Regions from separate parts of the Streptomyces camelliae genome, predicted to be linked through region 4. Evidence: riboswitches for the same ligand, from Rfam matches in the RefSeq annotation. Region 4 holds a riboswitch; each other region holds the start of a gene.
What was found. A riboswitch is a leader RNA that binds a small molecule or an ion and turns the genes downstream of it on or off. The one in region 4 is predicted to bind cyclic di-AMP.

Region 1 (7,788 bases), 570 kb from region 4:
GCTCGGCTCCCTGCTCGCCGCGTGCGCCTGGGACGCGGGCAGCCTCATCGCCTTCCGCGCGGTGCAGGGGCTGGGCGGCGGGCTGCTCCAGCCGGTCGGGATGACGATGGTGATGCGGGTCGCCGACCGGCGCCGGCTCGGCCGCGCGATGGCCGTGGGCGGGCTGCCCATCCTGGTCGGGCCGGTGGTCGGCCCGGTGCTGGGCGGCTGGCTGGTCGACGCCGCGTCCTGGCACTGGATCTTCCTGGTGAACCTGCCGGTGGGCCTGCTCGCCCTGGCACTCGCGGTACGACTGCTGCCGCGCGACACACCGGACGCGGGGACGCGCGCCGCCGCCCGCCTGGACGTCCCCGGCCTGCTGATGCTCTCGCCGGGCCTCGCCCTGCTCCTCTACGGCCTCGCGCGCGGCGGCGAACGCGGCGACTTCACCGCCCCCGGCGCCCTGCTGCCCACCCTCGCGGGAGCCGCCCTGACGGCCGCCTTCGTCCGCCGGGCGCTGACCGTGCGCGAACCGCTGCTGGACCTACGGCTCCTGCGCGACCGTACCTTCGCCGCGGGCGTCACCACCCTCGCCCTGTTCACCTGCGGTTACTTCGGCTCGATGCTGCTCGGCCCGCTGTACTGGCAGCAGCAGCGGGGGCTGAGCGCGACGGCCGCCGGGCTGCTGGGCGCTCCGACGGGACTCGTCGTCGGTACGGCGATGCAGTTCGCGGCGCGCCGGGTCGACCAGGTGTCCCCGCGCCGGCTGATCCCGGCCGGTGTCGCGCTGGCCGCCCTCGGGATGGCGCTGCTGGCCTGGCAGGCGGGCGTGCCCGGGGTGGCGGCCTGGCGGTTCGTCGCCTCGGCCATGGTGATGGGCGCCGGTGTCGGCACGGTGCTGATGCCGACGATGACGACCGCGACCCGGGAGCTGCCCGTGGACCGGATGCCGGCGGCGAGCACCGCGCTCAGCATCAACTCCCAGCTGGCGGCGTCGGTGGGCACGGCGGTGCTCTCGGTGGTCCTGGGCGCGGCGGGCCAGGACCCGGCGGGCTTCCGCGTCACCTACGCGGTGGCCGCGGCCCTGCTGTCCCTGTCGCTCCTCCCGGCCCTGCGCCTTCCGGGCCGTCGCCGGCCGTGACGTCAGCCCGCGTTGCGCTCCACGAGGTCCGTCAGCTCCGCCAGCGGCAGCGTGTGCTGGGTCTGGAGGACCTTCGCGCGCAGGTAGCGGACGTTGTGGGCCGTGGTGAAGACGCCGGTCGGCACCCGGTCCCGGACGGCGAGGCCCAGGGTGCGCAACTGCTCGGCCTTGTCGGGGTTGTTGGACAGCAGGTCCAGCTCCCCGATGCCGAGGGCGGCGAGCATCTGCGCGGCGGCGGTGTAGTCGCGGGCGTCCTCCGGCAGGCCGAGCGCGGCGTTCGCCTCGTAGGTGTCGAGGCCCTGGTCCTGCAGCGCGTACGCGTCGAGCTTGTTGTAGAGGCCGATGCCGCGGCCCTCCTGGCGGAGGTAGAGCAGCACCCCGCCGTGCTCGGCGATGCGCTCGACGGCCTCGCGCAGCTGCGGGCCGCAGTCGCAGCGGGCCGAGCCGAAGACGTCACCGGTGAGGCACTCGGAGTGCAGCCGTACCAGCGGGACGGAGCCCGGGGCCGGATCGCCGAGGACTACGGCGACGTGTTCCTGGCCGTCGGCCAGGCCGTGAAAGGTGACGAGTTCGGTGTCGACGCTGTAGCCGTCGTGGAAGCGCAGCGGTACCCGGACACGGGAGCGCGGCGTGGCGGCGGGGGTGTCGGACATGCGGGTCCCTCCGGGGCGGGCTGGTGCTTCAGTTTTGAAGCAGTGAGACGAGGAGACCCTACCCCTGCTTAAAAGTTAAAGCAATTGGTTTCCGTGGGATCCGGCTCAGGGTGCGGGCGGCCGGGACGACGAGCACGACGACCGGCGCCGCCACGGCACATCCCCCGCCCCGGACCCGGCCTCGGGGTTCTCGTCCTGCAGCCCCCGCGCGACCCCGGTGAAGATCTCCTCCAGCTGCCCCACCTGCTCGGGCGTGAGCCGGTCGAAGAGGATGCCGCGCACGGTCTCCACATGCCCGGGCGCCGCCTGCTCCAGCACCGCCATCCCCTCGTCCGTCAGCACGGCGATGCTGCTGCGCTTGTCCCAGCGGCAGTCCTCCCGCCGCACCAGCCCGTCCCGCTCAAGGCGGGTCACCGCATAGGTGAGCCGACTGCGCGTGATCTTCAGCGACTCGGCGAGATCGGTCATGCGCAGCCGCCGCTCCGGCGCCTCGGAGAGATTGGCCAGCACGGAGTAGAACAGGTGGGGCATGCCGGCCTCGTGCTGGAGCTGCCGGTCGATCGCGTCCTCCAGGAGGTGGGTCGCGGCGATGTAGGCGCGCCAGGCGCGCTGCTCCTCGGGGCTGAGCCAGCGGGTCGTCATGCAGCCAGTGTAGGTTTGTTTCAAACTTGAACCAAGAGGCCCAGTTCACAGGGAGACCCGCCGATGTCGTACCCGTATGTACTGCTGTCCGCCGCCGTCTCCCTCGACGGCTACCTGGACGACACCGGCCCCGAGCGCCTGCTGCTGTCCAGCCCGGCCGACTTCGACCGGGTCGACGCCGTGCGGGCCGCGTCCGACGCCATCCTCGTCGGCGCCGGCACGATCCGCGCCGACAACCCGCGGCTGCTGGTCAACTCCGCCGAGCGCCGGGCGGCCCGCGTCGCGGCGGGCAGGCCGGAGTATCCGCTGAAGGTGACGGTCACCGCCTCCGGCGACCTCGACCCGGCCGCGCAGTTCTGGCACACCGGCGGCGAGAAGATCGTCTATACGACCGACTCGGGCGCCGAGCGCGCCGCCCGCCTCCTCGGCGACACCGCCGAGGTCGTCCCGCTCGGCCCCGGCCTCGACTGGCGGGCCCTGCTGGAGCACCTGCGCGTGGTGCGCGGAGTGCGGCGCCTGATGGTCGAGGGCGGCGGCACCGTCCACACCCAGCTGCTCCAGCAGGGCCTCGCCGACGAACTCCAGCTGGTCCTCGCGCCCCTCCTCGTCGGCGACCCGGCGGCGCCGAGGCTGTTCGGCCCCGGGGCCTACCAGGCCGGCCGCCTGCGCCTGGTCGAGACCCGCCGTATCGAGGACGTCGTCCTCATGCGCTACGAGCCCACCGCCCCCGGCACCGGCCCCGTCCCCTCCGCCGCCGACCGCCACTGGCTGCGCACCGCCTGCGAACTCGCCGCCCTGTGCCCGCCCTCCGAGACGGCGTTCAGCGTCGGCGCGGTGGTGGTCGCGGCCGACGGCACGGAGCTGGCGCGCGGCCACTCGCGCGAGGGCGACGACCCCGTGGTCCACGCGGAGGAGGCCGCGCTGGCCAAGATCGCCCCGGCCGACCCCCGGCTGGCCGGCGCCACGGTGTACAGCAGCCTGGAGCCCTGTGCCCGGCGCGCGTCCCGGCCCGCGCCGTGCGCCGAGCTGATCCTGCGGGCGGGGGTGCGGCGGGTGGTGACGGCCTGGCGTGAGCCGGACACTTTCGTGGAAGCCGCGGACGGGAGCGGGGTGCTGGTGACGGCGGGCGCCGAAGTGGTCGTACTGCCGGAGTACGAGGAGCAGGCGAAGGCGCCGAACCGGCACTTGGCCGGATAACACTCAGGGCCCGGAATCCACTGGATTCCGGGCCCTGAGCCTTCAGTAGCGGGGACAGGATTTGAACCTGCGACCTCTGGGTTATGAGCCCAGCGAGCTACCGAGCTGCTCCACCCCGCGTCGTTGTGACTCCAGAGTACCCCATGTGCAGGACTGTTCGCACACCGGTTGATCGCGGAGGCGTCGCGCGGTGTCATCCGCTCGGGTCAGCCGAGGTCGCCCGGACGGCCCGGGGCGGCCAGTCTGGACCGTACGTCGGACACGTGGGAGACGAGCGGTGGGCCCTGGAGAGGTGGAGGAGGAGCGGACGTATGCCTGGGCGGGGGGACGGCTGCCCGGTGACCCCGTGCCCGACCCGGGCCTCGGCGACGAGACCGCGCCGCCGCGCCCGCGCCGCCTCACCCCCCGCTCACTGGCCCGCGCCCTGCCCGCGCTGCTGATCGCCGGCGGGGTGCTGTACGGCCTGCTCACCCCGAGGGAGTTCACCGCCGTACCGTTCTTCACGGCCGCCCCGCTGATCGCCGCGCCCCTGTCCTCGCTGCGCACCACCGTGCTGACCGGTGCCGCGGCCGTCGTCGCGATGTACGCGGTGCGCTCCCGGGGCGGCGAGCACTCGGCCGCGGGTGTCGTCACGGACGTCGTCACCGTGGCCTCGGTCGCTCTGCTGGCCGTCGCCATCAACCGGGTCGTCCGGCTCGGTGACCGGCGGCTCGCCTCCGCCCGGGAGATCGCCGAGGCCGCCCAGCGGGCCGTACTGCCGGAGCCCGCCGCGCGGATCGGCGGCTTCGAGATCGCCGCCTGCTACGAGGCGGCCCGGCAGGACGCGTTCATCGGCGGCGACCTGTACGCGGTGCAGGACAGCCCGTACGGCGTCCGGCTGATCGTCGGGGACGTGCGCGGCAAGGGCATGGGTGCGGTCGCCGCCGTCGCCGTGGTGATCGGCGCGTTCCGGGAGGCCGCCGAGCGGGAGGACACGCTGGAGGCGGTGGCGCAGCGGTTGGAGCGGGCGCTGGCCCGCGAGGGCACCCGGCGCGAGGCCGTCGACGCCTTCGAGGGCTTCACCACCGCCGTCCTCGCCGAACTCCCGCACGGCGACGGGCTGGTACGGGTCCTCAGCCGCGGCCATCCGCCCCCGCTGCTGCTGTACGCCGACGGCACCCTGCGCACCCTGGCCGCCCCCGAGCCCGCGCTGCCGCTCGGCATGGGCGACCTCGGAATATGGCCCGACGAGGTCATGGAGGAGCGCTTCCCGGACGGGGCGACCCTGCTGCTGTACACCGACGGGCTGTCCGAGGCCCGGGACGCCCTCGGCCGGTTCTACGACCCCGAACGGCGGCTCGCCGGGCGGGCCTATCCCGGTCCCGCGGCGCTGCTCGGGACGCTCGCCGACGAGGTGCGCCGGCACTCCGGCGGGATGACGGACGACATGGCGCTGCTTGCCGTACGGCATCCCGGGCTCTCACCCACGGTGACCGGACGACCGCCGTCCGCATAACATCTGAGACACCATCAAAAACGCCGAGACTCCTGAATGGCGGTCAACTCGCCCGGTTTGCCGTGGAATCACGGGGTAAGTCCGGTCCGGAAAGCGTTAATGATCAAGTCGAACGGCTTGGAAAGTGACTCGCAGGTCTATTAACGTTCGATAACGCAGCGCGGTCGTCCCAGCCGCCACAAGAGGCGGCTCCGTGCGCACGCGCCGAATCCCGCAAGGGAGCCGGGGAACCACCACCCTGGGGTGAATCACGCGTACACCGGTCGGTATACGCGCGTAGGAGACCTTCCCGCTCCGAACCCGTCAGCTAACCCGGTAGGCGACGGAAGGAAAGGAGTACGCCCGCGTGGCGTCCAACCGGCCTGCCCCCGAAGCCCCGTTCATACCGGCGTCCGACGAGTCCGAGAGCTTCGGCTACGGCTCCTACCGCGCCGACGAGGGCCCCTGGGAGGAGTGGAACCCCACCGAGGACTCCGTCGACCGGGTCCGGGGCCGGCACCGCGTCGCCAAGCAGCGCGGCGGCTTCGCCCGCAGCTCCACCGTCCTCGGCGTCGGCGTCATGGCCGCGGTCGGCGCGGGCGGCATGGCCAGCGCCCACACCGGCAAGTCCCCGGTCTCCATCTCCCTGCCCGACTCCGTCACCCACCTCTTCGAGGGCGGCGGCTCCTCCTCGGCGCCGAAGGCCACCGGCACCGGGCTCTCGGGCGTCGGCGTGAGCGCCGACAGCACCAAGAGCGGCGGCGCCGGCGAGGCCCTGCGCAACCGCATCATGGCCCAGGCCGAGCAGCAGCAGAGCAAGGCCGACAGCAAGGCCACCGCCGCCGCGCTCGCCGCCACCGAGAAGCAGACCGCCGACGCGGCCGCCAAGGCGGAGAAGGACGCTGCCGCCCAGGCCGCCGCCGCCAAGGACAAGGCGGTGGCCGACGCGAAGCAGGTGGCCGAGGCCGCGCGGCTGGCCGAGCTGGCCAAGCAGTACACGCTGCCCGTCGTGTCGTACACGATCACCGGCACCTTCGGTCAGCCCGGCGCGATGTGGTCCTCCGGCTACCACACCGGCCTCGACTTCGCCGCCCCCACCGGCACCCTGATCAAGGCCGTCCACGGCGGCACGATCACCGAGGCCGGCTGGGCCGGCGCCTACGGCTACCGCACCATCCTGACCCTGGACGACGGCACCGAGCTGTGGTTCTGCCACCAGTCCTCGATCAACGTCTCGGTCGGCCAGAAGGTCTCCACCGGCGACGTCATCGGCCGGGTCGGCGCCACCGGCAACGTCACCGGCCCGCACCTGCACCTGGAGGTCCACCCGAACGGCCAGGCCACCGCCATCGACCCGGCGCCGTGGCTGCGCGACAAGGGCCTCAACCCCTGAACCGGACCATGGCATTCGTGTGAACTCGGCGCCGGCGGTGGAATGCGATCATCCTCCGCCGGTGTTGATGCAGAGCATGACTTCCTTGCGCACACTCGGTTCCTCCGACCTCCAGGTCTTCCCCCTCTCCCTGGGCGGGAACGTCTTCGGCTGGACCGCCGACGAGGAGACCTCCTTCGCCGTCCTCGACGCCTACGCGGCGGCGGGCGGCAACTTCATCGACACCGCCGACTCCTACTCCGCCTGGGTCGAGGGCAACCAGGGCGGCGAGTCCGAGACGATCATCGGCAAGTGGGTCAAGGCCCGCGGCAACCGCTCCGACGTCGTCATCGCCACCAAGGTCAGCCAGCACCCGCAGTTCCAGGGCCTGTCCGCCGCCAACATCAAGGCCGCCGCCGACGCCTCCCTGAGCCGCCTGGGCACCGACTACATCGACCTCTACTACACCCACTTCGACAAGCCCGAGGTCCCGGTCGAGGAGATCATCGGCGCCCTCGACGAGCTCGTGAAGGCGGGCAAGGTCCGGCACATCGCCGCCTCCAACATCAGCGCCGAGCGCCTTCAGGCCTCCCTCGACTTCTCCGACCGCGAGGGCCTGGCCCGCTACGTCGCCCTCCAGCCGCACTACAACCTCGTCTCCCGCGACACCTACGAGGGCGAGCTGCAGGACCTGGCCGCCAAGGAGAACCTCTCCGCGGTGCCGTACTTCTCCCTCGCCTCGGGCTTCCTGACCGGCAAGTACCGCCCCGGTACCAAGGTCGACAGCGCCCGCGCCGAAGGGGCCCAGAAGCACGCCGAGTCCGAGCGCGGCCAGAAGGTCCTCGCCGCCCTGGACGAGATCGCCGCCGCCCACGAGGCCCCCGTCGCCACGGTCGCCCTGGCCTGGCTCGCGGCCCAGCCGACGGTCACGGCCCCGATCGCCTCGGCCCGCACGGTCGACCAGCTCCCCGCGCTGCTGGGCGTGGCGGACCTGAGGCTGACGGAGGAGGAGGTCGCGCAGCTGACCGCGGCGTCGGCCTGATGCCCGTCCGGCGGTGCCGGACCCACCGCGGCCCGAAGGTCTACGACCGGTACGGGTTGTACGCGTCGTGCGCGCTGGGCGTGTTCTGCGCGTTGCGCGTGGGGAAGGGCACCGCCGGATACCCGTACCCGTATCCGTATCCGTACTGCGGCTGAGCCCAGTACACCGGAGCCGGAGCAGCCGCACGCGCCGCGTACTCCAGAGCCGGCCGCGCCACGTCCCTGCGCCGCCACAGCTCGTCCAGCAAGTCCCGCTCCCGTACGACGAAGTCGCCCCCGGCCTTCCCCT
Region 2 (7,788 bases), 1.6 Mb from region 4:
GTAGGCAAGGCCACCACGCGTGGCGCACCGTGTCCTGGGGAGGGACTTCGTGACTCGACCGGTTGCAGTCATCGGCGCCGGGCCGTACGGCCTGTCCACCGCCGCCCATCTCCGCGCGCGCGGCATCCCCGTCCGCGTCTTCGGCGACCCCATGGTCAGCTGGCGCGCGCACATGCCCGAGGGCATGCTCCTGAAATCGACCCCCGCCGCCTCCAGCCTCGACTGCCCGCAGCCCGGCCACACCCTCGCCGACTACTGCGCGGCGGCCGGGATCCGCCGCCTGGTCAGCGACGAGGACATCATCCCGGTGGAGACGTTCATCGCCTACGGCGAGTGGTTCCAGTATCAGCTGCTGCCCGGACTGGAGCGGGTACGGGTCGTCTCCGTCGACCGTGACGCGCGCGGCGGCTTCGAACTCAAGCTGGACTCCGGAGAGCTGTTCACGGCGCGCGCGGTCGTCGTCGCCACCGGCCTGTCCGGCCTCGCCCACCTGCCGCCGGAGCTGGCGGGCGCGGCGCCCGACGGACCCGCCGCGACCGGCCCGGTCTCGCACAGCTCCCAGCACCACGACCTCGGCCGGTTCGCCGGCAAGGAGCTGATCGTCGTCGGCGCCGGTCAGTCCGCGCTGGAGACGGCGGCGCTCGCCGCCGAGGCGGGGGCACGCGTGCGCGTGGTCGCGCGCGGCCGCGACCGGGTCGCCTTCGGCGCCCCGCCGTGGGAGCAGCCGCGGCTGCGCCCCGAGTCCCCCTTCGGCCGCGCCTGGTCGCTGTGGGCGCTCAGCTACTACCCGCACCCCTACCGCTACCTGCCCGAGCCCACCCGCCACTTCCTGGTCCGCCGGGTCCTCGGACCGCTCGGCGCCTGGTGGCTGCGTGAGCGCTTCGAGGGCGCCGTACCGGTGCAGGAGGTCGAGCGGATCGTGCGTGCCGAGGCGCCGGACGGCAGCCCGGTCCTCACCGTCCGCACCCATGGCGGCCGTACCGAGCGGCTCACCGCCGACCACGTCATCGCGGCCACCGGGTACCGCGTCGCCGTCGCGGCGATGGACTTCCTCGGCCACGGACTGCGCACCCGGCTCGCGGTGAGCCGCGGCACGCCGAAACTGGGCCCCGGTTGCGTCTCCTCCGTGCCCGGCCTGTACTTCACGGGCCTGCCGGCAGCGTCGTCGTACGGCCCGGTGATGCGGTTCGTCTGCGGCACGGAGTTCGCCTCCCCGCGCCTGGCGCGACACCTCGCCGCGGCCCACGGCTGACTCCCGCGCCGGCCACCGCACCGCGAACAGGAGGACGACACACACCACTTGGGGGTGATGAGCACGTAAGTACGCAGCACGACAAGATGAGTCGGACCGGCGTCGCATCCGTATTCTCTGATCATGGCAGCCTCCCCCGCATATGCACTCATCGCGACTGACCTGGACGGAACGCTGCTGCGCGGCGACGACACGGTCTCCGGCCGGTCGCTCGCCGCGCTCGCGCGGGTGGTGCGCGCCGGTGCGCGCCACCTGGTGGTGACGGGCCGGCCGGCCCCGCGGGTACGGCCGCTGCTCGCGCACCTCGGCTGTACGGGGCTCGCGGTGTGCGGGCAGGGCGCGCAGGTCTACGACGCCGCGGCGGGCCGGCTGCTGTGGTCGGTGCGGCTGGACCGGGAACTGGCGGAGGAGGCGCTCGGCAAGATCGAGGCGGAGGTGGGGGAGGTCTTCGCCGCTGTCGATCAGGACGGTGTCGACGGGCTCACACTGATCGAGCCCGGGTACCGCATGCCGCACCCGACCCTGCCCGCGGTGGGGGTCGGCCGACGTGACGACCTGTGGCGCAGGCCCATCAGCAAGGTGCTGCTGCGCCATGCGGCCCTGTCCGACGACGAGTTGGCGGCCGTGGCGCGCGCGGTGGTGGGTTCGCTGGCGACGGTCACCATGTCGGGGCCGGGGACCGTGGAGCTCCAGCCGTGCGGGGTGACCAAGGCGACCGGGCTGGCGCTGGCCGCCGACCGGCTGGGGATCGCGCCGGAACGGGCGCTGGCGTTCGGGGACATGCCCAATGACATCCCGATGTTCGAGTGGGCCGGGCACGGGGTGGCGATGGCCGATGCGCACCCGGAACTCAAGGCGGTGGCCGACGAGATCACCTCGTCGAACGAGGACGACGGCATCGCCGTCGTCCTCGAACGACTCTTCCCGGTCGGCTGACGGCCGCGCGACTCCGACGGTCGGACGACCGCCCGGCGGCTGTCAGGGCGACTGCCGGGCTGTCGTCAGGGCGACTGCCGGGCTGTCGTCGGGGCGACCGCCGTGCCGCTGTCGGAGCGACCGCCGTGCGGCCGTCAGTACGCGCTGTGGACGTTGTCGATCGAGCCGTAGCGCGCGGCGGCGTAGTTGCAGGCCGCGGTGATGTTGGCGACCGGGTCGTAGATGTTGAACGAGGTGCCGGCCACGTGGTACGCGTTGAAGGTCGGGTCGATGACCTGGAGCAGGCCCTTGGACGGGATGCCCCGGGCCGCGTTGGAGTCCCAGTTGTTGATGGCCCACGGGTTGCCCGAGGACTCCCGGATGATGTTGCGGTAGATGCCGTGGTAGGAGCCCGGGATGCCCTTCTGGGCCATGATCGCGAGCGACTTGTGGATCCAGCCGTTGAGGTTGTTCGGGTACCCGGCAAGGGTGGTGGAGGACACCTTGGTGGCCTTCTTCGCCGGGGCGGCGGAGGCGCTGGTGGCGCCGATGAGCGGCAGGGCGAGGACGGCGGCACCGGTGCCGACGACGGCGAGGGTGCGGGCGAGGCGGTTGGCCCGGGGACGGCGGTGACGAGCGGCAGCACGCATGGGGATGTTCCTCTCCGTCGCCTGCGAGGTGAGCTGTCGGGTTCGGGCGGGGAGGTGCCCGGCCGCACCTTCGCGAGAAGGCACGGCTTCACCCCTAGCCGTTCCGGTGCGACGCGTGTCGTCCGGTCCGGCGGCTTACCTGGGTCCCCCGCTCCTGCCGTACGAAATGGGTTCGTGGATGGTCATGCGGGCGGCGGCAGGATTCGGCGTCCGCCCGACGGCCCGGAACGTATGCGAGAGCACATGTCGGGAACAAGTACTGGATTCACACAACGCACCATTTGACCTTGATGTGTGCCCTATGGGGTACTTGATCCTTTGCGGTTGCCAACCCTCAACTTGCCGACCGGGCAAGGGGAGGGAGGGTGCTCGGTGGCCGGGATGCCGGATGGGGGAGCGTGACCCAACTCACGAAATAGCAAACCCTGTCAAATCGGACATGGCGGATTCCGGGGTTGGGGTGAGAGCTGGGTGTGAGGTGGCCGGTGGACAGCCTGGGGGTGACCCGGGGGTGACCTGGGGGTGCCTCCCGGAACCTGTGACGCGATGCCCGTCGTTGTCGTGTATGTCCGCGGGTGTGCGCGGGGTGGGATGGAGGCGTTACTCCGCTCGCCCCCCGGTTCGCGACAAAGCGCAAGGCTTCCTGTTAAGTCGATAGATGTCCGTTCTTATCATCCGATCACACGCATACCGGCCATGATCCAATACCACCCGGGCTGGACCGGTGGGCGCTATCGGTGATCGAAACAGGACCGGATACGCTGACTTGAGTGATGGCAGCGACCTATCGACAAACCGTGTAATCGCCAGCAGACACCAGCAGACAGGAGACCCCTCGTGACCGTCGTCGGGCCGTTCGGGCTGAGCGTGCGGGACCAGGCTCTCGAAGCCGATGTCCAGGCCGGATTGGCGGCTGTCGAGGAAGGCTTGCTCGAAGCCACCAAGAGTGAGGTTCCGTTCATCACGGAGGCCGCGCAGCACCTGGTACGGGCCGGCGGGAAGCGGTTCCGGCCGCTGCTCGTGATGCTCGCGGCCCAGTTCGGCGACCGTTACGCGCCGGGCATCGTGCCGTCGGCCGTCGTCGTGGAGCTGACGCATCTGGCCACGCTGTACCACGACGACGTCATGGACGAGGCGGCCGTGCGGCGCGGTGTGGACAGCGCCAACACCCGCTGGGGCAACTCCGTCGCGGTCCTCACCGGCGACTTCCTGTTCGCCCGCGCCTCCCAGATCCTCGCCGACCTCGGGCCCGAGGCGGTCCGGGTGCAGGCCCTCGCGTTCGAGCGGCTGGTCACGGGCCAGATCCTGGAGACCGCCGGCCCCTCCGACGGCCGTGACCCGGTCGAGCACTACCTGGACGTGCTCGGCGGCAAGACCGGCTCCCTGGTGGCGGTCTCGTGCCGGTTCGGCGCGATGATGTCGGGCGCCGACGAGACGGTCATCGACGTCCTCACCCAGTACGGCGAGCGGCTCGGTGTCGCCTTCCAGCTCGCCGACGACGTCCTGGACATCGCCTCCGACTCGCACGAGTCCGGCAAGACCCCGGGCACCGACCTGCGCGAGGGCATCCCGACCCTGCCCGTGCTCCGGCTGCGCGAGCGCGCGGCCCGGCTGGGGCTGCCCGAGGACCTCGCGCTGTGCGAGCTGCTGGACTCCGACCTCAGCGACGACGCCCGGCACGCCGAGGCGCTGACCGCGCTGCGCGCCCACCCGGCGCTGGAGCAGGCCCGCCGCGACACCGTGCGGTATGCGGAGGAGGCCCGGGCCGCGCTGTCCCCGCTGCGGGACTGCGACGCCAAGCGGGCGCTGGAGGAGCTGTGCGACGCCGTGGTGCACCGCGCGGGCTGACGCCCCTGACACCGGCTCTGCGGCAGCATTGGCTGACGTGTCCACGACCTGACGTGTCCGCAACGTGCCTCCGACGGCCGGCCGCGCGGCGTGTGCGGGGCCCGCGCGGGTGCCCGTGCGGGCAGACGGCCGTACGGCGGCGTACGGCATTCGTGCGATCCGTCCGGCCCCCTAGGGGTCGCGGAAGCCGTCACCCCCGCGTGTCATACCGCAGTCGTACATGGACTTGGCTCCGTGGTCTGACGCTTCTTCATGGCCGGTTTGGTGAGATGGAGAACACGGACATCACCACTCCTCACCGATTCGGGTGAGAATGGCGGCTCAGGGTGGACCAGCGTGAGGACAGCCGCCGCCGACGACGGAGGTAAGGCACACATGGCACCGTACGAATCCGACGACGCAGTGGACGCCGTGCGGGACGAGAACCCGCACAGCGGACGCCGCAAGGCCGCGCGGTACGCGGTCCCGGTCGCGGTGGTGGGGGTGGCGGCGGCCACGATCGGGCTGGTCCCGGCGCTCGCCGCCTCCGGCGACCCCGACCTGCCCAAGATCACCGCCAAGCAGCTCATCGACAAGATCGCAAAGTCGGACGTGCAGCAGCTGTCCGGCACGGTGAAGATCAGCACCGACCTCGGCCTGCCGAACCTCGGCGGCCTGGAGAGCAGCCTGGTCTCCGGGGCGGGCAAGGGCTCCGGCGAGGGCTCCTCCGCCGACCCCCAGGCCAAGCTCACCGAACTGGTCACCGGCACGCACACACTGCGCGTCGCCGCCGACGGCCCGGACAAGCAGAAGGTGTCGCTGCTGGAGAGCGGCTCCGAGTACAGCCTCATCCACGACGGCACGAACGTCTGGGGCTACGACAGCAAGACCAACTCGGTCTTCCACGGCACCTCCGCCGACTCCGGCAAGGACAGGACCGAGCCCCCGGCCACTCCCAAGGACTTCGCCGACCAGGCACTGAAGGCGGTGGACGACACCACGTCCGTCACTGTAGACGGCACCGAGCAGGTCGCCGGCCGCGCCGCCTACAAGCTGCTGATCAAGCCCCGCCAGTCCGGCACCACGGTCGGCGCGATCAGCATCGCCGTCGACTCGAAGACGGGCATGCCACTGAAGTTCACGCTGACCCCGAAGAGCGGCGGCGCGGCCGTCGTCGACGCGGGCTTCACGGAGGTCTCCTTCGCCAAGCCCTCCGCGTCCACCTTCGCCTTCACCCCGCCCAAGGGCGCGAAGGTGACGGAGCAGAAGAAGGACGGCGCAGACCGGGAGCACGCGGTCAAGCGCGGCGAGGACTTCGCCCCGGGCCACGACAAGGGCACCGTCCTCGGCAAGGGCTGGACGTCCATCGCCACCTTCGAGACCGGCTCCAAGGGCGGTCTGCCGACGGGCGGTTCCAAGGCCGGTGACCTCGGCGGCTTCCTCGGCTCGCTCGGCGACCAGGTCTCCGGCAAGTTCGGCAAGGGCACGGTCTTCTCCACCCGCCTGATCAACGTCCTGATGACCGACGACGGCAAGGTCTACGCCGGCGCGGTGACCAAGTCCGCCCTGGTGAAGGCGGCCGACGAAGGAAAGTGACCCGGTCCGGGCACTACGGGCCGTTACCGTGCGTTGACTCTTCACGGGAGCACGAATCGAGGGGGAGCCGATGGACGGACTGTCCGCCACGGAGCGCGAGGCGGGGGACGCGCGGGAGCGTGCCCCCGGGCAGGCGGGGGCGAGCGTCATCGCCACCCGCGGCCTGACCAAGCGCTACGGCGGCGGACAGCTCGCCGTCGACGGCCTCGACCTGACCGTCCCGGCGGGCAGCGTCTTCGGCTTCCTCGGACCGAACGGCTCGGGCAAGACCACCACCATCCGCATGCTGATGGGCCTGATCGAGCCGACCGCCGGCACGGCGAGCGTGCTGGGCCGCCCGATGCCCCGGGCGGCCCGTGCCGTGCTGCCCGAGGTCGGCGCGCTCATCGAGGGCCCCGCCCTGTACGGCTTCCTCTCCGGCCGGGACAACCTGCTGCGTTACGACGCCGCCGACCCGACCGCCGACCCGCGCACCCGGCGCGCCCGCGTCGCCGCCGCTCTGGACAGGGTGGGCCTCGCGGCCGCCGCCGGCAAGAAGGCGAAGGCGTACTCGCTCGGCATGAAGCAGCGCCTCGGTCTCGCGGCCGCACTGCTCCAGCCGCGACGGCTGCTCGTCCTGGACGAGCCCACCAACGGCCTCGACCCGCAGGGCATGCGGGAGATCCGCACCCTGATCAGGGAATTGGCCGCCGACGGCACGACCGTCTTCCTCTCCTCCCACCTCCTCGACGAGATCGAACAGGTGTGCACGCACGCGGCGGTCATGGCGCAGGGCCGGCTCGTCACCCAGGGCGAGGTGGCCGACCTGGCGGCCGGGGCGCGCGGCCGGCTGGTGGTGATCACCCCGGACGCGGCCGAGGCGGCCCGGGTGTTGAAGGAACAGGGCGTCGGGGACGTCGGCGCCGACGGCGACCGGGTCACCGGCGACCCGCCCGCGCGGGACCTCGCCGAGGTGAACGCAGCCCTGGTCACGGCGGGCGTGCGGGTCCGCGGCTTCACGCTCGAACGGGCTTCGCTGGAGGACGCGTTCGTGGCACTGACGGGGGAGGGCTTCGATGTCGCGGGCTGAGGCGGCGTACGAGCCGGTCCTGCGGGGGCCGAGTCCGCTGTGGACGTTCGGGCTGCTGCGCAGCGAGCTGATCACGACGGTCCGCCGCTGGCGCACGCTCGCCCTGCTCGGGGTGCTGGCCGCGGTGCCGGTGCTGGTCGGGATCGCGGTGAAGATCGAGACGCGGGGCGGCTCGGCGGTCGGCCAGGGCGACCGGAGCCCGGCGTTCCTCGGGCAGATCACCAACAACGGTCTGTTCCTGGTGTTCACGGCGCTGGCCGCGACGCTTCCGTTCTTCCTGCCGATGGCCGTCGGTGTCGTCGCGGGTGACGCGATAGCGGGCGAGTCGGGCGCGGGCACCCTGCGCTATCTGCTGGTCGCCCCGGCCGGCCGGACCAGACTGCTGCTCACCAAGTACGCGACGGTGATGGCCTTCTGTCTGCTCGCCACATTCGTCGTCACCGTCTTCGCGCTGGCCGTCGGCGCGGTGCTGTTCCCGC
Region 3 (7,788 bases), 1.8 Mb from region 4:
GCCGCCGCCGGACCCTTCTCGGCGGTGGAGAGGACGCTAGGCCGGAGTGTGACGAGTGGGTAACGGACTGTACGGAACTGGCCTTTACGGATCGGAACGTGACCTTATGTGACTGATCCGACCGTCCAGGCTCGCCTCCTTCACACAGTGTGATGACCGATACGCGGGAAGCGGGACGGAAGGGGTGCCGGAGGTGTTATGGACCGCATAAATGCATGATCCATGTCGGCCGCGGCCGGGCCCGATGACAGGGGGCCGGTACACCCCTGGTCAGGCCGGCCGCGCGGTCTGACCAGAGGCCTCGCGAGGCCAGCTCCGACAAGGCGTGACGGCCCTCACCACTCGAACACCCCGGGAACGGCACCCTGCCGTCCTTGGGGCTGTTACCGACGAATTAGGCTCCGGCCCCATGGACGTACTCATCCATCTCTTCGTCGGCCTGCACATCATTGGCATCGCCGCGCTGCTCGGCGGTTTCCTCACCCAGATGAAGGCGATGGGGCAGGGCACGGCTCGCTTCGTCCCCGGGATGCTGCACGGTGCGCTGACCATGCTCGTCACCGGGGTGGCCCTCGTCGGCCTCAACCAGGCCGACGACCACCACGTGAACACCATCAAGATCGGTGTGAAGCTGGCCCTGCTGATCGTGATTCTCGGGCTGGTCTATGTGAAGCGCGACGAGGAGAAGGTCGACAAGGGCGCCTTCGGGGTCGTCGGCCTGCTGACCATGACGAACATCTTCATCGCCGTTCTGTGGACCTGACCCGGTAGGCGTCAGCCCGGGCGGACCACGCTGTGGATGATCGATTCCCCGCCGTAGTACACCGACTCCTCACGGACGTACGCGCCCGGCTTCGGGGCGTGGATCATCATGCCGTTGCCGATGTAGAGACCGACGTGGCTGATGTCGTCGTAGAAGAAGATCAGGTCCCCCGGGCGCGCGTCGGCCAGGGACACCGTGGTCCCGGCGTTGACCTGGTCGTACGTGGTGCGCGGGAGCGTGACGCCGGCGGCCTTCCAGGCGGCCTGGGTGAGGCCCGAGCAGTCGTAGGAGTCCGGCCCGGTGGCGCCCCACACGTACGGCTTGCCGATCTGGGCGCGGGCGAAGGCGATGGCCTTGGCGGCCTTCGTGTCGTACGAGCCGGCGGACCCGGAGGATCCGGAAGAGGCGGAGCCGGTCGGGCTGGATGAGCCGGACGAGGTGGTCTTCTGCTGGGCTTCGGCCTGCTGCTTCGCCAGCTCGGCCGCCTTGCGCGCCGCCTCCTGCTGCTTCTCCCGCTCGATGGCGGCCAGCCGCGCCTTCTCCTGGGCCGTCAGCTGCGACAGCAGCTCGCGCGCGGAGGCGAGCTTCTGCTGGACGGTGGACTTGGCGGTCTGCAGCTCGTGCTGCGACTCGGTCAGCGTCTGCAGGCTCTGCGCGGCCTCCCGCCGCTTCTTCATGGTGGAGGCCTGCTCGTCGATGTAGGCGTCGACCGCGCTCTTCTCGCGCGTGGTCAGCCGGCTCATCAGCTGGGTCTGGTCGAAGTAGTCCTGCGGGTTGTCCGCGAGCAGGAAGGTGGCCGTGTCGGGGGCGGCGGCGCCGGTGCGGTACTGGGCCGCGGCGAAGGAGCCCAGCTCGTCGCGGGCCTTGTTGAGGCGGGCGGTGCGGCGGGCGACCTCGTCCCGGAGCGCGTCGACCCGCCCGCGCTGCTTGCCGGTGCGCTCCGTGGCCGCGTCGTACTTCTCGGTCGCCGACTCCGCCTGCCGGTAGAGGTCGTCGACCTTCTTCTCCACCTCCTCCAGGCTCGGCCGGGTGTGGTCCGTACCGGGGGCGGCCTCGGCCGTCTGGGACAGCATGGCTATGGAGGTGAGGGCGGCGGTGGCGAGGGCCGGGGTGCGCAGACCCACTCCGGTGGTCCCGCCGGGACGCGACTTGCGGTGCGACGCCAAGGGAGGCGACTCCTTCCAGTGGGCCGCCTACCGGGTTAGCTGTCGGGTTCGGGCGGAGGTTCGGAAGGGTTGCCCTACGGCGTCGTCCCGGACGGGAGTCGGCCGATTCACCCCGGAGATTCGGTGGGTCCCCGGCTCCGGCCCCCCTTACGGGAGGCGCCGGACTCGGCGGGGGCCGCGCACGCGACCCGACGGCAACCTAGCCAACTCGTGTGACTGGTGTGAAGGTTGGTGCGTGATATGTCCGATACATTTTCGTGATCCGGCGCCGGGATCACGTCCACGTCATCGAGTGATTCCGCTGCGTGAGGGGGTTCGCCGCTCTGCTCGCGCGACCTTCTTCCCGGGACGGCGACCGGTTGTCGGTGGGGCGCCCTAGACTCGGAGAGCGATGAGCAGCCTCTTTGACGACAGCTTCCTGGCGGACCTCCAGCCCCCGCGCGGGCACGAGGAGGAACCCCCGCCGCCGCCCGAGGACGATCATGCTCCGGAACCGCTTCCGGACGATCTGTTCGGCGGGAAGTTCGACGCGCCGCCGGACCGGGACGCCTACTACCGCGACGGCGCCCCGCGCCCCGCGCTGGACGCGGCGGCGCTCCTGGAGGGGCTGAACGACAACCAGCGCGCCGCGGTCGTGCACGCCGGCTCCCCGCTGCTCATCGTCGCCGGTGCCGGCTCCGGCAAGACCCGCGTGCTCACCCACCGCATCGCCCACCTGCTCGCCGAGCGGCATGTGCACCCGGGCCAGATCCTCGCGATCACCTTCACCAACAAGGCCGCGGGCGAGATGAAGGAGCGCGTCGAGCAGCTCGTCGGCCCGCGCGCCAACGCGATGTGGGTCATGACCTTCCACAGCGCGTGCGTGCGCATCCTGCGCCGCGAGAGCAAGAAGCTCGGCTTCACGTCGTCGTTCTCGATCTACGACGCCGCCGACAGCAAGCGCCTGATGGCCCTGGTCTGCCGTGACCTGGACCTCGACCCCAAGCGCTTCCCGCCCAAGTCCTTCAGCGCCAAGATCAGCAACCTCAAGAACGAGCTGATCGACGAGGAGGACTTCGCCGCGCAGGCCGCCGACGGCTTCGAGAAGACCCTCGCGCAGGCCTACGCGCTCTACCAGTCGCGGCTGCGCGAGGCCAACGCCCTCGACTTCGACGACCTGATCATGACGACGGTCAACCTGCTGCGCGCCTTTCCGGACGTCGCCGAGCACTACCGCCGCCGCTTCCGGCACGTCCTGGTCGACGAGTACCAGGACACCAACCACGCCCAGTACGCGCTCGTCCGCGAACTCGTCGGCACCGGCACCCACGACGAGGACGCTCCGCCGAGCGAGCACGACCTCCCGCCCGCCGAGCTGTGCGTGGTCGGTGACGCGGACCAGTCGATCTACGCCTTCCGGGGCGCGACGATCCGCAACATCCTCCAGTTCGAGGAGGACTACCCGGACGCGACGACGATCCTGCTGGAGCAGAACTACCGCTCCACGCAGACCATTCTGAGCGCCGCCAACGCGGTCATCGAGCGCAACGAGTCGCGCCGCCCGAAGAACCTGTGGACCAACGCGGGCCAGGGCGCGCAGATCACCGGCTATGTCGCCGACACCGAGCACGACGAGGCGCAGTTCGTCGCCGACGAGATAGACCGCCTGGTCGACGCGGGTCAGGCCAAGGCGGGCGACGTCGCCGTCTTCTACCGCACCAACGCCCAGTCCCGTGTCTTCGAAGAGGTCTTCATCCGCGTCGGCCTGCCCTACAAGGTCGTCGGCGGGGTCCGCTTCTACGAGCGCAAGGAGGTCCGGGACGTCCTCGCCTACCTGCGCGTTCTCGCCAACCCCGAGGACTCGGTGCCGCTGCGCCGCATCCTCAACGTGCCCAAGCGGGGCATCGGCGACCGCGCCGAGGCGATGATCGATGCCCTCTCCCAGCGCGAGAAGATCAGCTTCCCGCAGGCGCTCAAGCGCGTGGACGAGGCGTACGGCATGGCCGCGCGCTCCACCAACGCGGTCAAGCGGTTCAACACGCTGATGGAGGACCTGCGCACGATCGTGGAATCCGGCGCCGGACCGGCCACGGTCCTCGAAGCCGTCCTCGAACGCACCGGTTACCTCGCCGAGTTGCAGTCCTCCACCGACCCGCAGGACGAGACCCGCATCGAGAACCTCCAGGAACTCGCGGCCGTGGCCCTGGAGTTCGAGCAGGAGCGCGGCGAAGGCGCAGCGACATCAGGGGCTACCGCCCCGGGCGGTACGCTGGCCGACTTCCTGGAGCAGGTCGCGCTGGTCGCCGACTCCGACCAGATCCCCGACGAGGACGAGGAAGGCTCCGGCGTCATCACCCTGATGACCCTGCACACCGCCAAGGGCCTGGAATTCCCCGTCGTCTTCCTGACCGGCATGGAGGACGGCGTCTTCCCGCACATGCGCTCCCTCGGCCAGACCAAGGAGCTGGAGGAGGAGCGGCGCCTGGCGTACGTCGGCATCACACGCGCGCGGGAGCGGCTGTATCTCACGCGCTCGGCGCTGCGCAGCGCCTGGGGCCAGCCGTCGTACAACCCGCCCTCCCGGTTCCTGGAGGAGATCCCGGCCGCCCACGTGGAGTGGAAGCGGACGGGCGCGGCGGCACCGGTGTCCTCCGGCCCGGCCTCCGGGATCGCGGCCTCACTGTCCTCGTCCCGCTCGCGTTCGTCGGCTGCGGGCGCGTCCGGGTTCGCCACGCGGCGTACGACGGACAAGCCGGCGGTGTCCCTCGCGGTCGGCGACCGGGTCACCCACGACCAGTTCGGGCTCGGCACGGTCGTCGCGGTGGCGGGCGCGGACGACAAGGCCCAGGCGACGATCGACTTCGGCGACGGCAAGCCGAAGCGGCTGCTGCTGCGGTACGCGCCGGTGGAGAAGCTGTAGGGAGTACGGGGAGCCCGGGGGCGCCGGCCCCCGGTTTCTCTGCGGGGTCCGGTTCCTACGTGGGGTCGAGTCCGTGGCTCCGCAGCCAGGGCAGCGGGTCCACGGCGGGCCCGCCCGCCGGGTGCACCTCGAAGTGCAGGTGCGGGCCGGTGGAGTTGCCGGAGTTGCCGGAGTAGGCGATCGGCTCGCCGGCCTTCACGGTCGTACCGGAGGCCACGCGGTAGCTGGACAGATGGCAGTACCAGGTCTGCGTGCCGTCCTTCGCCGTCACTATCATCATGTTGCCGTAGGCGCTGTTCCACTTGGTGGTGACGGTGCCGTCGGTGGCCGCCATCACCGTGGTGCCGTAGGAGACGGGGAAGTCGATGCCCGTGTGCACCGACATCCAGTTCACGCCCGCCTGGCCGAAGTAGGCGCTCAGCCCCTTCTGCGTGACCGGCAGCACGAACTTGGGGCGCAGCCGCTCCTTGAGCGCGGCCTCCGCGAGGGCCTTCTTCCGGTCCAGCTCCTGCTGGTTCTTGAGGTCGATCCGCTCCTGCGTCCGGCTGGCCCGGTCGGCGAAGTCGTCGGCGCCGGCGGAGAGCGTCCTGAGCTGGCTGTCCAGCTTGCTGTTGGCGACCGACGGCTTGACCGCGTGCGCGTCCGAGGCGGAGGCGGTCGTGTCCTTGCCGCCGCCGTCCGTCAGCGCGCCGACCGAGGCGGCCGCGATTCCCGCGACGCCCATCACACAGGCCGAGGGCACGGCGACGGTCAGCAGCGCGGAGCGCTTGGCGGGCGTACGACGCCGGGAGCGCGCCCCGCCGCGCGCGCCCGCGCGTGTTGTCGGCGTGACCTCTTCCTGGTCGTCCAACAGGACCGGCTCGGCGGGCGGTTCACCGGAACTGTCCGTGGCGTCCGCGTACGGCGCCTGGTCCTCGTACCCGCCGTGCGGGAAGGCCGCCGTGTCCGGCACTTCCGTGACCTGCTCGAACGTGGCGGTGGCCTGCTGGTCGAACGGTTCGGCAACCGGCTCGGGCGAGGGCGCCGCGGCCTGCCCGGCGGAGTTCCACTGCGTGGCGTCGTACGCGCCCGTCTCGAAGCCCTGGGTGCCCCACTCCCACTGCTGGGTCGGGTCGGCGCCGCCGGACTGATCGGGCTGCTGCCACAGGCTCGCGTCCCACTGGCCACTGACGTCGTGGCCCGTGGCCTGCGCGGGGACCGTCCAGGCGGCCGCGTCGTGGACACCGGAGTCGTAGGCGGCGTGGTGCTGGGCCGCGTACGCGTCGTAGTGCGGGGTCTGCCACTGCGCCGAGTCGTACGCGCCGGTGCTCTGCTCGCCGGGCAGGCTGCCGAAGAGCGGGTCACCGTGGAAGGCGCCGGTGGTGTCGTGGCCGGGCACAAAACCGGTGGCGTCGTAGCCGCCGTACGTGGTGAAGTCGCCGTAGGGGGCTTCATGGGTCCCGTACGGCGCGTGGTCGTAGCGCGCGGCGGAGGCGTCGGAAGCCGGGGCCGGGGTGGTCATGGTCCCCGACGGGTGACGGTCGTTCACCAACTTCTCTTTCGCCTCGACAACAGGGGCTGCCAGAGCAGTGCGGCGACTGTACCCGCCGGTACCTGGGCACGACAATCTTCGGCCGGTTTCGCGCCCGCCGGAAACGGGCATTCGGCGGTCTTTCGGGGGACGCCGGACACGAGTTTGGCCGAGAGTTCGATGAGCGTTCGATGTGCGGAGACTGTCGGCCGCCTGTACGACACGTCGGCGTCAGCCGGTTCACCTCACCGTTGGTTCACGCCACCGTCAGACCGCCGGCGAGCGCGTCCCCGGGGTGCGCGGCGTCGAGGGCCTCGCGTATCCCGGCCGCGACCGCGGGGTGCACGGGCAGGGCGAGATGCCCGATGCCGGACACCTGGACGTTCAGCGTGTCGAGATCGGGGTGCTCCAGGCGGGCCGTCTCCACCGGATCCATGATGGAGTCCAGGTCGCTCCAGAAGCTCACGAACCGCGTACGGCAGCCGGGCGCGGGCCGGGACAGTTCCTCGATCACCGATGAACCGGGCCGCATCTGGCGCACGATCGGATGGGCGTCGGCCAGCGGCACCACCCGGGTGCCCGCGTGCGGGGTGCCCAGCGTGACGAGCGTGCGCACCCGCAGATCACCGCCGAGACACTGCACGTAATAGCGGGCGATCAGGCCGCCGAGGCTGTGGCCCACGATGTCGACGCGGGGGCTGCCGGTGCGTTCGCAGATCTCCTCGATGTGCCGGCCGAGCAGCTCGGCCGCGGCGCGGACGTCGCAGGTCAGCGGGGAGTAGTTGAGCGACTCGACGCGCTGTCCGCCGTGCTGGGCGAGGCTGCGGCGCAGCAGTACGAACACCGAGCGGTTGTCGATGAAGCCGTGCAGCAGCACGACCGGCGGGCCGGACGGGACGGGCAGCCGGGCCGTGCCCTCCGCGGCGGGCAGGGCGGGGGAGCGGCGTTCCTGGGCGAAGCCCGTCGGATACAGCAGGAGGTGGCCGGCCAGGATCGCGGCCTCAAGAGCGGTCGCCTTGAGCAGCGCCATGGAGATTCCGGCGAGTCTTCCGGGCCACAGGCGCCGGTAGAACGGGAGGAAGAGTGGCAGTACTCCGGTGACCTTCATGGGCCGACCTCCTGTCGGCACGCCGGAGGACGGCTCGATCCCCCGTGTGCCCTCATGTCCCACCATGTGATTTCCCCCTCGCTGCGCACCGTAAAACTGCCGGTTGCGGGATGCTGGGGATAACGTTCGTTCACTTCGCGACGGTGGCGGAACGCGCCAAAAGTGCGGTACTTGTCGTTATGGACGGAAGCGATCGCTTCCGGGGTCGTCTGATGGAGGCAGTGATGGGTGTGGCAGCCGGTCCGATCCGTGTGGTGGTCGCCAAACCGGGACTCGACGGCCACGATCGCGGGGCCAAGGTCATCGCGCGCGCCCTGCGCGACGCCGGTATGGAGGTCATCT
Region 4 (7,788 bases):
CGTACGTACGACTGGCTAAGCCTTACGCCAGGTTGGCTCAGCCCTTGAAGCGGGGGAAGGCGCTACGGCCGGCGTACACCGCGGCGTCGTCGAGGATCTCCTCGATGCGCAGCAGCTGGTTGTACTTGGCGACGCGCTCGGAGCGGGCCGGGGCGCCGGTCTTGATCTGGCCGCAGTTGGTGGCGACGGCGAGGTCGGCGATGGTGACGTCCTCGGTCTCGCCGGAGCGGTGCGACATCATGCACTTGAAGCCGTTGCGCTGGGCCAGCTCGACGGCGTCCAGGGTCTCGGTCAGCGAACCGATCTGGTTGACCTTGACCAGCAGGGCGTTGGCGGTGCCCTCCTCGATGCCGCGGGCGAGGCGCTCGGGGTTGGTGACGAACAGGTCGTCGCCGACGAGCTGGACCTTGTCGCCGAGCTTGTCGGTGATGACCTTCCAGCCGGCCCAGTCGTCCTCGAACAGCGGGTCCTCGATGGAGACGAGCGGGTAGGCCTCGACGAGCTCCTCGTAGTACTCCGTCATCTCGGCGGCGGAGCGCTCCTTGCCCTCGAAGAGGTACTTGCCGTCCTTGTAGAACTCGGAGGCGGCGACGTCGAGCGCGAGGGCGATCTGCTGGCCGGGGATGTAACCGGCCTCCTTGATGGCCTCAAGGATGAGGTCGAGCGCGGCGCGGTTGGACTCCAGGTTCGGGGCGAAGCCGCCCTCGTCGCCGAGGCCGGTGGCCAGGCCCTTGCTCTTCAGGACCTTCTTCAGCGTGTGGTAGACCTCGGCACCCCAGCGCAGGGCCTCGGAGAAGGACTCCGCGCCGATCGGGGCGATCATGAACTCCTGGATGTCCACGTTGGAGTCGGCGTGCGAGCCGCCGTTCAGGATGTTCATCATCGGCACCGGCAGCAGGTGCGCGTTCGGGCCGCCCAGGTAGCGGAACAGCGGCAGGTCGCTGGCCTCGGAGGCGGCGTGGGCGACGGCGAGGGAGACGCCGAGGATGGCGTTGGCGCCGAGGGAGCCCTTGTTGTCGGTGGCGTCCAGGTCGAACATGGCCTGGTCGATCAGGCGCTGCTCGGTGGCGTCGTAGCCGACCAGCTCCGGGCCGATCTGCTCGATGACGGCGAGGACGGCCTTCTCGACACCCTTGCCCTGGTAGCGGTTCGGGTCACCGTCGCGCAGCTCGATGGCCTCGAAGGCACCGGTCGAGGCGCCGGACGGGACGGCGGCACGACCCGTGCTGCCGTCGTCGAGGCCGACCTCGACCTCGACCGTGGGGTTGCCTCGGGAGTCCAGGATTTCCCGGGCTACGACGACGTCGATGGACGGCACGAGCATCTCCTTCTTGGATGTGACGCTGGAAGTGCGGGGCTGTCTGCCTTACGGCTGTGCCTTGCGACTAGAGCCTAACCGTCCCGGGGCTGTCGGCCACCGACCGACCGCCCCGTGGACGGGGAGGGACATGCAGACGGTACTCATTGTTCATGAGCGGAACAAAGGGGGGTGGGGGTGAAGAACGGGGAAACGGGAGGGGAAACAGGAGCGGACATGAAAACCCCGCCCCGGCGCGTACGGGGGAACACGCGCCGGGGCGGGGAGCCCGTGGGGACGGGGGTGGCCCTCACGGGGGCTTCAGTGTGGGGGGAGGGGTTGTGAGAGCACTGTGCGTCCGGCCGGAGCCGGATGTCACTTCAGGTGCAGCTGCTGACCCGGGTAGATGAGGTCCGCGTCCTGGACGATGTCCTTGTTCAGCTTGAACAGCTTCTGCCAGCCGCCGGCGACGTGGTGCTTCTCGGCGATGGCGCTGAGGGTGTCACCCTTGACGACCTTGTACTCGCCGTCGCCCTTCTTGACCGTCTTGCCGGTCGGGGTGGTGACGGTCTTGCTCGCCGAGGGCGCGGTGCGCGTGGTGGAGCGGGTGGCGGCCTGCTGGTCGGTGGAGCGGGTGGCGGTGCCGCTGCTCGTGCTCGGCGCGGTCGTCTTCGACGAGGTGGTGGGGGCGGAGCCGTTGTACGCGGCGGAGGACAGGCCCGTGCCGCAGACCGGCCAGGCGCCCTTGCCCTGGCCCGCGAGGACCTTCTCGGCGACGGCTATCTGCTGCGCCTTGGTGGCGAGGTCGGCGCGCGCGGCGTAGGCGGTGCCGCCGTACGCGGCCCAGGTGGAGTTGGTGAACTGCAGGCCGCCGTAGAAGCCGTTGCCGGTGTTGATGGACCAGTTGCCGCCCGACTCGCACTGGGCGACCGCGTCCCACTCGGAGGCGGTGGCGGCGGAGGCGTTGCCGGCCGCCATCAGCGGGGCGGCGACAGCGGCACCGGTGACACCGGCGAGCGCGACGACACGGACGGCCTTGGACGGGCGACGGTGCTTGCCCTTGCCGGAAAACAGCATGGATCGATCCCCTCACCGACGCCTGCGAGGTGAGCTGTCGGGTTCGGGCCGGTTGAGTTGCCCGGTCGCACGCCCGCTGTCGCGGGCCTGCGGCTTCACCCCAAGCCGGTGCCGGCAGCCTCAACTGCCGGTTCCGGCGCCTACCTTGGGTCCCCCGCTCCTGCCTACGGCGCATGACGCGACGACTGTTCCCGGACGACCGCTGGCAGGATTCGGCGTTGCGGCTGCCGGGGCTCGTGGTGACGAGCGGTCCTGACCGTAGACACGGGATCGACGGAATTTCAAAGACGATCAGGGCTTCTGAGACTCATCCCACACTTTCGCCAAACCGGACATTTAGCTATCAATCAGGGCGTCAAATCCCCCTGCTACGCGTCCGTTTCGTGACGCACTTCCAGGGTCTGACCGGCGGTGATGTGGTTCGGGTCGGCGCCGACGACGCTCTTGTTGTCGTCGTAGAGCGCATGCCATCCGCCGTGGACGCCAAGGGAGTCGGCGATGGAGGCGAGGGTGTCACCCTCGTGGACGGTGTAGGTGTCCGGCTGGGGGTTCGCGTGACGGCCGGAGGGCTGGCCATTCTGACCGTTTGTGAGGCTTTCGTCCGCACTGTCGCCACGGTGACGTCCGCCACTGCTGAGGGCTCCGGTGTCGACGAGACTCCAAGAACCGACACTCTGCTGGGAATTGTCCGACTCGTCGGTCCCGGGGGTGGTCGCGGGCGAGCTGTCACTCCCCGGCGAGTTCCCGCCAGCAGGGGAGCCGCTGGAACCGGCGGAACCGGTCGAACCCGAGGAACCGGATGTACCCGCCTTGTCGGTCTTGTCCGACTTGGGGCTGCCACTCTCGGTGGAGCCACCGCCCGCACCCTGCGCCTTGCCGGCCCCGCCGCCCTGCACCGGGGCCGTCGAGGTGCTGGAACCCGGCGAAGAGTCCGTACCGGAGCCGGACTTCGAACCGGACTGGGACCCCGAGCCGGAGCCGGAACCGGCACCAGAAGAGGATGAATCCGACAGACCGGACGAGTCGGAGCTGTCGGCCGATCCGGAGCCGCCGCCCGACCCCGCGCTGCTGCCGGAGCCCCCGACGCCCGTGTCGACGTCGACCGAACCCGAGTTGGAGGTCAGCCCGGCGGTCAGCGCGCACATGGTCCACGGCTTGGTGCCCTGGTCGGCGAGGATCTTCTCGGCGACGGCGATCTGCTGGGAGCGGCTGGCCTGGTCGGCGCTCGTGGCGTACTGCGTGCCGCCGTACTTGTCCCAGTCGTCCTGCGATATCTGCAGGCCGCCGTAGTACCCGTTGCCGGTGTCCGCGCTCCAGGAACCTCCACTCTCGCACTCGGCGACCTTGTCCCACGTGGTGCCGTCGGCGGCGCTGGCGCTCGCGGCGCCGAGCAGCGGGATGGCGATGGCGGAGCCGGTCACTCCGGCTGCGACGAGGAGGGCCGGAGCCTGACGGGGGCGACGGTGACGACCGTTCCCGGTGAGCATGCGGAAACCTTTCGTGCGACAGCAGGGCCGGCGCGGCGGGTGATGCCTGTCGCCACGCTGATGGGTGAACGTATCGGCAGACGATCACTAGTCACAAGTTAATGCCGCGCAGATCACGTGAAGATCACAGAGTTGAAGGTTCGTCATCTCTTCCTCACGCGTCCTCACGCCACGCCCGACGCTCCGGTTCCGTCCGCTTTGTCACCCGTCTTCGTCACCCGTCGGGAACGGCGGCGCCTCACGCCCGGCGCGCGAGGCGGCCGCGACCATGGACTCGACATGGCCCCGGGGGGCTTCCCACCCAGGAGGAGACGATGGTGCTGCACACCCGGCTGCCCGGTGAGTCCGCGGACTACCTCGCCGCCCGCGAGGAACTCCGCCACGCCGAGATCGAGCTCATGCGTCACCGCGAGAAGGTCGCGGCCCTGCGCAGGGCGCTTCCGCAGGGCGCCGGCGTCGACGACTACGTCTTTCTCGAAGGCCCCGCCGACCTCCATGCCGGCGACACCCCCGTCCGCGAGGTCAGGCTGAGCGAACTGTTCACCGGCCCCGGCCGGCCGTTGATCGTCTACCACCTCATGTACGGCAAACGGCAGACCGACCCGTGCCCGATGTGCACCCTGTGGATCGACGGCTTCAACGGCGTCGCCCACCACGTCGCCCGGAACGCCGACCTCGTCGTCGTCGCTGCCGCCGACCCGCCCGTCCTGCGGCAGCACGCCCGCAGCCGCGACTGGTCCCGGCTGCGTCTGCTGAGCGCCGGGGACAGCACCTTCAAGTACGACCTGGGCAGCGAGGACGAGGACGGGGTGCAGGACTCCACCGTCTCCGTCTTCACCCGGGACCCGGACGGCACGGTCCGCCACTTCTACTCCGCCCACCCCCGTATGGCCGAGGACATCGACCAGCGCGGCCTCGACCTCCTCAACCCCGTCTGGCACCTCCTCGACCTGACGCCGGGCGGCCGTGGCGACTGGTTCGCGGGACTGGACTACTGACGGCCGCCGGCTCCCGCGCAGCCCGCGCTACCGGCCGGCCGGCGTGAACTCCACGGGCAGTGTGCGCAGGCCCCGCATGATGAGCCCGCCGCGCCGGCGCAGGTCGGCCGGATCGGCGGCGAGGCGCAGATCGGGCAGCCGGGTGAGCAGCGTGGCGAGCGCGCTCTGCCCCTCCAGGCGGGCGAGCGGCGCGCCGAGGCAGTAGTGGATGCCGTGGCCGTAGCCGAGGTGCTGGTTGTCCCGGCGGGAGAGGTCCAGCGCATCCGGGTCGGCGAACCGCTCCGGGTCCCGGTCGGCCGCGGCGAGCACCACGAGCACCGGGTCGCCGGGCGCGATGTCCTGCCCCCCGACGGTGAGCGGCTCGGTGGCGAACCGCCAGGTGGCCAGCTCCACCGGGCCGTCGTAGCGCAGGAGTTCCTCGACCCCGGTCTCCAGCAGGTCCCGCTCCCCGCGTGCCAGGGAGTCCTGCAGCCGCCGGCGCTGCTCGGGGTGGGTGAGCAGCGCGTAGGTGCCGTTGCCGATCAGGTTCACGGTCGTCTCGAAACCGGCGAACAGCAGGATGAACGCCATCGCGGCGGCCTCGTTCTCCGTGAGGTGCTCACCGTGGTCGGAGGCACGGATGAGACCGGAGATCAGGTCCTCGCCGGGCGCGGGCTCGGCGGGCAGCGCCTCGCGCTTCTTGTGGATCAGCTCGGCGAGGTAGCCGCGCATCTTCTTGACGGACCGCGCGACACCTCCCCTGGGCCCTCCGCCGTGCCGGATCATCATCCCCGCCCAGTCCCGGAAGTCGTCCTGGTCCTCGCGCGGGACGCCGAGCATGTCGCAGATGGCGTAGATGGGCAGCGGGAAGGCGAACTCGTGGATGAGGTCGGCCGAGCCCCTTTCCGCGAACTGGTCGATGAGCCGGTCGGTCAGCTCCTGCACCTGGGGCGCGAACTCGGCCACGCGCCGGGGCGTGAACGCCTTGCTGACCAGCCGACGCAGCCGGGTGTGGTCCGGCGGGTCGATGTTCAGCAGATGCGTCATCAACTCGGCCTTGCGCTCGCCGGGGATACCGGTCTTCCCCTTGGCGTGCGCAGGCTCGTCGTGATGCGCCGGGTTCTTGCTCAGCCGCTGGTCGGCGAGGGCCTGCTTGGCATCGCCGTACCGGGTGACCAGCCAGGCCTCGACCCCACTGGGCAACCGCGTCCGGTGCACCGGCGCGTGCTCCCGCAGCCAGGCGTAGGCCGGGTACGGATCGGCCGCGAACTCCCAGGTGAACAGCTCGGGGGCGGAGGCAGCGCCTTCGGCGTGGGCTGCGGCTGAGCCCTCGGCCGCAGCCCCCTCGGCCGCAGCCCCCTCGGCCGCGGGGCCCTCGGCGGAGGCGGCGGCCGGGTCGGCGGTGGAGGCTGCATCGGCGGTGGAGCCCTCGACTGAGCCGTCGGCGGAAGCTGCCGCCGAGGGGGCGTTGCGGCCCTCGGCGGAGTCGGCGGCTGAGCCCTCGGCGGACGCTGCTGCAGGGTCGGCGGCCGAGGCCAGGGAGGCGGGGGCGGTCGAGGGATCGTGCTGGTCGGTCACCCCTCGACGGTATCCGGATCCGGGTGGGCCTCCGCGTCCTGGTGGTCCACGTCGGCCGCGCGTATCGCCTCGGGTGCCACTCCCTCCGCCTGCCGTATCGCGTCCCGGTACGCCCGCGCCGCCGCCCGCAGGGCCGCCTCCGGGTCCACGCCCTCCGCGTCGGCGCGGGCGGCCAGCGCGAGGAGTTCGTAGCCGATGCCCTGTCCCTGGGGCAGCGGGACCTCCAGGCCGGCCGTGCGGGCGCGGGAGGTGAGTTTGGCGGCGAGGGCCAGGCCGGGCTGGCCGAGCGGGACGCCCTCCGTGACCGAGGTGCGGCGCTTCTCCTCGGCCTTGGTGCGCAGCCAGTGCTCCTTGACGTCCTCCGGGGTCTCGGCCTTCTCGTCGCCGAAGACGTGCGGATGGCGGTGGATGAGCTTGGCGACGATGCCGCCCGCCACGTCGTCGACCGAGAACGGTGTGTCCGGGTGCTCCTCGGCGATCCGGGAGTGGAAGACGACCTGGAGGAGGACGTCGCCCAGCTCCTCGCGCAGCTCCTCCCGGTCACCGGCCTCGATCGCCTCGACCAGCTCGTAGGCCTCCTCGATGCCGTACTTGGCGAGGCCCTCGTGCGTCTGCCGGGAGGACCAGGGGCACTCGGCCCGGATCCGGTCCATGACCTGCACCAGGTCCAGCAGGCGGGCGCCGGGCAGGTCGTAGGAGGCGGGCAGCAGCTCCAGCTCCGGCATGGTGATCCGGCCGGAGCCGGCCAGCCGGGCCAGGCCGTCGGTGAGCGCGGGCTCGCCCTCGGCCGTGGCCACGACCACCACCGTCCGCCCGTCGGCGCAGGCGTCCACCAGCTCCTGTGCGGTGGGGGCCGCCTCGGCCACCGTTATGCCGGCCTCGCGCAGATACGGCAGCTGCGGATGCGCGCCGTCCGCGCACAGCACGGCGTCGGCGGCGTGCAGGGCCTGCCAGGCGGGCCAGGACAGCAGGCCGGGGGCGACGCGGTGGCTGGTGGTGAGCAGGACGATACGGCCGGGGTCGGCCGCGGGGGCGAGGTCGGAGCTGGATGCGTTCACGATCCGAACGTAACCCACGGCGGGAGAGAGCGGATTTGGTTATCCACAGGCCAGGGAGATTCTGTGATCGTATGACCGAGGCCTGCGCCCGAGGCGGTCTGCCGTACCGTTCCGGCACCCGCCCCGGCGCCGCGTTCCGGCACCCGCCCCGGCGCCGCATTCCGGCCCTCGCTACGCGATCGCCTGCTACGCGATCGCCGGCGCTCCGCCCGCCGCGCTGGTCGTGACCTCCCGCACCCACGGTGTCTTCGCGTCCACCCGGCTGCTCTTCTGCACGTCCCAGGTGCCGTAGCGCGGGTTGAGGTCGATGTGGA

Region 1: another riboswitch for cyclic di-AMP. It lies ahead of O1G22_RS22230 (M23 family metallopeptidase); the one in region 4 lies ahead of O1G22_RS24975 (transglycosylase family protein).
Region 2: another riboswitch for cyclic di-AMP. It lies ahead of O1G22_RS17555 (transglycosylase SLT domain-containing protein); the one in region 4 lies ahead of O1G22_RS24975 (transglycosylase family protein).
Region 3: another riboswitch for cyclic di-AMP. It lies ahead of O1G22_RS16550 (C40 family peptidase); the one in region 4 lies ahead of O1G22_RS24975 (transglycosylase family protein).

Annotation. Positions count from the first base shown of each region.
Region 1 covers NZ_CP115300.1:4,872,606-4,880,393, forward strand. The annotation lists gene O1G22_RS22200 (DHA2 family efflux MFS transporter permease subunit) at 1-1,120, shown strand, start outside; gene O1G22_RS22205 (GTP cyclohydrolase II) at 1,123-1,773, opposite strand; gene O1G22_RS22210 (MarR family winged helix-turn-helix transcriptional regulator) at 1,879-2,415, opposite strand; gene O1G22_RS22215 (dihydrofolate reductase family protein) at 2,479-3,612, shown strand; tRNA gene O1G22_RS22220 (tRNA-Met) at 3,659-3,732, opposite strand; gene O1G22_RS22225 (PP2C family protein-serine/threonine phosphatase) at 3,890-5,107, shown strand; cyclic di-AMP (ydaO/yuaA leader) riboswitch at 5,300-5,444, shown strand; gene O1G22_RS22230 (M23 family metallopeptidase) at 5,454-6,479, shown strand; gene O1G22_RS22235 (aldo/keto reductase) at 6,556-7,500, shown strand; gene O1G22_RS22240 (PrsW family intramembrane metalloprotease) at 7,541-7,788, opposite strand, start outside.
Region 2 covers NZ_CP115300.1:3,868,987-3,876,774, reverse strand. The annotation lists gene O1G22_RS17565 (FAD-dependent oxidoreductase) at 50-1,252, shown strand; gene O1G22_RS17560 (HAD family hydrolase) at 1,376-2,188, shown strand; gene O1G22_RS17555 (transglycosylase SLT domain-containing protein) at 2,323-2,817, opposite strand; cyclic di-AMP (ydaO/yuaA leader) riboswitch at 2,821-3,000, opposite strand; gene O1G22_RS17550 (polyprenyl synthetase family protein) at 3,655-4,665, shown strand; gene O1G22_RS17545 (LolA family protein) at 5,041-6,240, shown strand; gene O1G22_RS17540 (ABC transporter ATP-binding protein) at 6,311-7,309, shown strand; gene O1G22_RS17535 (ABC transporter permease) at 7,296-7,788, shown strand, end outside.
Region 3 covers NZ_CP115300.1:3,666,221-3,674,008, reverse strand. The annotation lists gene O1G22_RS16555 (hypothetical protein) at 410-763, shown strand; gene O1G22_RS16550 (C40 family peptidase) at 775-1,929, opposite strand; cyclic di-AMP (ydaO/yuaA leader) riboswitch at 1,937-2,098, opposite strand; gene pcrA (DNA helicase PcrA) at 2,321-4,828, shown strand; gene O1G22_RS16540 (M23 family metallopeptidase) at 4,884-6,356, opposite strand; gene O1G22_RS16535 (esterase/lipase family protein) at 6,595-7,446, opposite strand; gene icmB (coenzyme B12-dependent isobutyryl CoA mutase small subunit) at 7,671-7,788, shown strand, end outside.
Region 4 covers NZ_CP115300.1:5,444,735-5,452,522, reverse strand. The annotation lists gene eno (phosphopyruvate hydratase) at 38-1,324, opposite strand; gene O1G22_RS24975 (transglycosylase family protein) at 1,673-2,374, opposite strand; cyclic di-AMP (ydaO/yuaA leader) riboswitch at 2,379-2,556, opposite strand; gene O1G22_RS24970 (LysM peptidoglycan-binding domain-containing protein) at 2,743-3,861, opposite strand; gene O1G22_RS24965 (DUF899 family protein) at 4,176-4,859, shown strand; gene O1G22_RS24960 (cytochrome P450 family protein) at 4,887-6,122, opposite strand; gene O1G22_RS24955 (nucleoside triphosphate pyrophosphohydrolase) at 6,413-7,474, opposite strand; gene O1G22_RS24950 (SurA N-terminal domain-containing protein) at 7,661-7,788, opposite strand, start outside.